Regions from separate parts of the Dellaglioa sp. L3N genome, predicted to be linked through region 1. Evidence: predicted binding sites of a transcription regulator. Region 1 holds the regulator's gene; the other holds the start of a gene.
What was found. Region 1 encodes LexA, which represses DNA repair genes until DNA is damaged. Its sites were predicted from a motif close to CNAACANNTGTTNG; they were not measured.
Positions count from the first base shown of each region.

Region 2: a site for LexA is predicted at 762-775, ahead of parE (DNA topoisomerase IV subunit B). Genes of this name have one in related genera too.

Region 1 is NZ_CM142928.1:1,013,601-1,015,811, reverse strand. Features, by position in the region: gene ACVPPR_RS05100 (hydroxymethylglutaryl-CoA synthase) at 1-1,003, shown strand, start outside; gene lexA (transcriptional repressor LexA) at 1,142-1,762, opposite strand; gene ACVPPR_RS05090 (DUF896 domain-containing protein) at 1,910-2,152, shown strand.
Region 2 is NZ_CM142928.1:891,961-894,171, reverse strand. Features, by position in the region: gene ACVPPR_RS04530 (aldose 1-epimerase family protein) at 1-30, shown strand, start outside; gene plsY (glycerol-3-phosphate 1-O-acyltransferase PlsY) at 54-677, opposite strand; gene parE (DNA topoisomerase IV subunit B) at 858-2,211, shown strand, end outside.

The DNA of each region.
Region 1 (2,211 bases):
TGTTGTAACGATGGGTGCGAATGCTGCAGATTTATTGATAGATGATGAAAACAGAGATAAAATTGATTTTGTTATTTTTGCAACAGAATCTGGTGTTGATAATTCTAAATCGACAGCAGCCTATGTTTCTGGTTTATTAGGATTAAATCATGTAAGGGCAGTTGAAATTAAGCAAGCTTGTTATGGTGCAACGGCTGCGATTCAATTGGCAAAGGGACATGTGGCTCTTCATCCAGATAGTCAAGTACTAGTTATTGGTGCGGATATTGCAAGATATGGGTTAAATACTTCTGGAGAGCCTACACAAGGTGGTGGTGCCGTTGCAATGATGATTACGGCGGATCCAGCGCTATTAACATTAGATGCAGACAGTGGGTTTGTAACGGAAAATGTTATGGATTTTTGGCGTCCTTTAAATCATAGTGAAGCACTTGTAGATGGCAAAGAATCACAGAATGTTTATTTGGATTTTTTTAATCAAACATGGAATGAATATAAAAATAAAACTGGATTAACAATAAATGATTTTAAAGCAATACTTTATCACTTGCCATATACAAAACTTGGCATTAAAGGATTAAGAGAGGTGCTTCCAGAAGCAAGTGAAATTAAAAAAACTGAATTAACACATGAATTTGAAGCGGCTAAAAAAGATAACAATCAGGTTGGAAATTTATATACAGGATCATTATATTTAAGCTTTATTTCTTTACTTGAAAATAGTGATGATTTAGAAATCGGTGATAGAATTGGATTTTATAGTTATGGTTCTGGCGCGGTTGGTGAATTTTTTTCTGGTAAATTGGCTGCTAATTTTAAAAGTCACTTGCCTCAAACAAATTTGGAATCACGAGTTAAAGTATCTGTTGCGTTGTACGAAAAGACCTATCAAAGTCAATTAAAAAATGATGGTGCGGATATTGATTTAGATTATGCTAATGATCAAGCTAAATTTATTTTAATTGGTAGTAGCAATATGCAGAGACAATACCGAATACAATAAAAATATTAACCGATTTAACCCCTAAGTTGAGACTAACTTGGGGGTGCTTTTTATGGCTGATGAATTGAATAAAAAATAAATAAGACAATCAATTACCACTCAAAGTTGAGTAGCAGTTGATTGCCTTGTAAGCCATTATTAAAAATGACGATAGAGTCCAATTACTTTACCTAAAATAGAGACCTTATCTAAGATAATAGGTGCCATCGTATCATTTTCAGGTTGGAGTCGGAAATAATTGTCTTCTTTGAAGAATCTTTTACAGGTCGCTTCATCGAATTCATTCATAGCGATAACAATTTCGCCATTTTCAGCATTTGACTGTTTTCTGACGATGACCTGATCGCCGTTTAGAATACCAATATTAATCATACTTTCTCCACGAATTGTTAGCATGAATAGGTCATCTGAAGAATTAAAGTCAGGTGGTAAGGGGAAATAATCAGTCACTTGTTCAACTGCTAAGATAGGAACACCAGCGGTAACAGTACCTACCATTGGAATTAAATTTTCATGACTATTAACACCAATTGCATCTAAACCAAGTGGTGTAAGTTCGATGGCTCTAGGTTTAGTAGGGTCTTTAGTTAGTAATCCTTTTTTTTCAAGTCGAGCAATGTGTCCATGAACCGTGGAAGTTGAAGATAAAGAAACAGCTTCACCAATTTCTCTAACAGTTGGCGGATAGCCTTTTGTATCCACTCGTTCATGAATAAAGCGCAAGACCGCAAGTTGCTTGCTGTCAGATGCTTTTGTCATTTCGTACACCTCATCATCATTATTTATTACTTTAATAGTAGCATATGAAAGTATCTGTTGCAAACAAACGTTCGGTTAATTCAAATGATTGTTTTTTATGATATTATCGGGTATGCTTATGAGTGAAATTTTAAGGAGTGATAGTAAATGAGTCCAGAAGATTTAACACCAAGAATAAATGAATTAGCTGCAAAAAGTAAAACTGCTGAAGGATTAACAAAATCTGAAGAAGCTGAAAGAAAAGAATTACGTGAAACCTATCTGGCATTATTTAGAGAGGGTTTTAGAAGCCGGGTTGAAATGATGCAGGTTTATGATAAATCAGGTAAAGAAGTAACCCCAGATAAAGTAAAAAAAGTGCAACGTGACAAAGGCTTACGAGACGATTAGTAAAATAGTTCACACTTTAGGTAGAATTACCTTTTCTTTTATGTCAAGATTGTGTAGAA
Region 2 (2,211 bases), 120 kb from region 1:
GAAGGATCATACGAAATTACAGTATTTTAGCCAAATAAAAAATCGATGACTATTCATCGATTTTTTTTATTCCGTAAATATAAGCCAAGTCCAAACGGCACCATACTCTCAGTTCCATTAAAAATACGCTTTATATTGTCTTTATGTTTATAAATAACGAAAATAGTTAAAATCCCCGCAATTATAGTTAATAGCCAATCTTGAAAGGCTATCGCAACTATCAACATCCCAATAAATCCAAGGACACTTGCAACACTCACCATACTTGTTAAAAGTATTAATGAAATGAAAATTGTACAAGCTATGATGAAAAATAATGGATTATAGGGTAATAAAATACCTGCGCCAGTAGCGACTGCTTTTCCACCTTTAAATTTAGTGAAAATAGAAAAGGTATGCCCAGCTACGGCGCCGACTCCAATTAGTAAAGGACTAACGGTTGCAGCAACACCGAACATGTAAGGCAGACTTGCAGCAATGATACCTTTTGAGATATCCATTACTAAAACGACTGTACCTGCCTTTGGTCCAAGAACGCGATAGGTATTTGTTGTACCAACGTTTCCACTACCAAATTTTCTGATATCTTTTTGATAAAAATATTTTCCAATCCAAACACCTGACGGAATTGATCCTAAAAAATAAGCAATCACTAACATTAAGACAATTGTACCCATGATTATAAACTCCTTTCGACCAGTAAATCTGATAAGTAGTATTTTAACATTCTTTTTAGAAGACACCAATTTATTTTATAAAAAAGAACGTCTATTCGGATTTTTCTTTACATTTCAAAAAAGAATGGGTTATTATAGTAACGTTACTGTATGAACACAGAGTAAGGAGAGTTTAACTGTATGACTAATCCAAATAAAATAAAATACAACGATGATTCAATTCAAGTTCTTGAAGGACTTGAAGCAGTTAGAAAGCGACCTGGTATGTATATCGGGTCAACAGATAGCAAAGGATTGCATCATCTTGTCTATGAAATTGTTGATAATGCTGTTGATGAAGCCTTGTCAGGTTATGGTTCACAAATTGATGTTACCATTCACAGTGATAACAGTATTACGGTTGTCGATTACGGTCGTGGTATGCCAATTGGTATGCATGCGTCAGGAATTCCAACTGTTGAAGTTATTTTTACTGTCTTACATGCTGGTGGAAAGTTCGGTCAAGAAGGTGGCTATAAAACTTCTGGTGGACTACATGGCGTTGGTGCGAGTGTTGTTAATGCCTTATCATCTTCATTAACGGTTGATACCGTCCGTGAAGGCGTGCGTTATGAAGAAAAATTTGAAAATGGTGGGCATCCAGTTGGAACATTAAAAAAATTGGGTGCTACTAAAAGAGCAAACGGAACAACGGTTACTTTTAAACCTGATGAAAGTATTTTTTCAACGACGGTTTATAAATATGATATTTTAGCTGAAAGACTGAAAGAATCCGCCTTTTTATTACGTGGTGTTAAAATTGTTTTAACTGATGAAAGAACTGATAAACAAGATATCTATCATTTTGAAGAAGGTATCAAAGAATTCGTTGCTTATCTGAACGAAGATAAAGATACACTTGGCGAAGTGATGTATTTTGATGGCACTAAAGATAAAATAGAAGTTGAAGTTGCAGCGCAATATAACGATGGCTATTCAGAAAACCTGATGTCTTTTGTTAATAATGTTCGAACAAAAGATGGTGGTACACATGAAGCCGGAATGAAGTCTGCTTGGACAAAAGCTTTTAACGAATATGCTAGAAAATTAGGCCTTTTAAAAGATAAAGATCGTAATTTAGAAGGTAGTGATGTTCGAGAGGGCCTTTCAGGCGTCATTTCAGTCCGAATACCTGAAGAGTTACTCCAATTCGAAGGACAAACAAAAGGAAAACTTGGCACACCTGAGGCAAGATCGATTGTTGATAGTGTCCTGAGTGAAAAACTTGGTTTTTATTTGATGGAAAATGGTGAGTTTGCACAAGAACTTGTTAGAAAATCAATTAAAGCTAGAGAAGCGCGTGAAGCTGCTCGTAAAGCACGTGATGATTCACGTAATGGTAAGAAGAAAAAGAAAAATGATCGCTTACTCTCTGGAAAATTAACACCCGCACAATCAAAAAACGCTAAGAAAAATGAATTGTTTTTAGTCGAAGGTGATTCTGCTGGTGGTTCAGCTAAACAGGGCCGTGAACGTAAATTTCAAGCGATCTTAC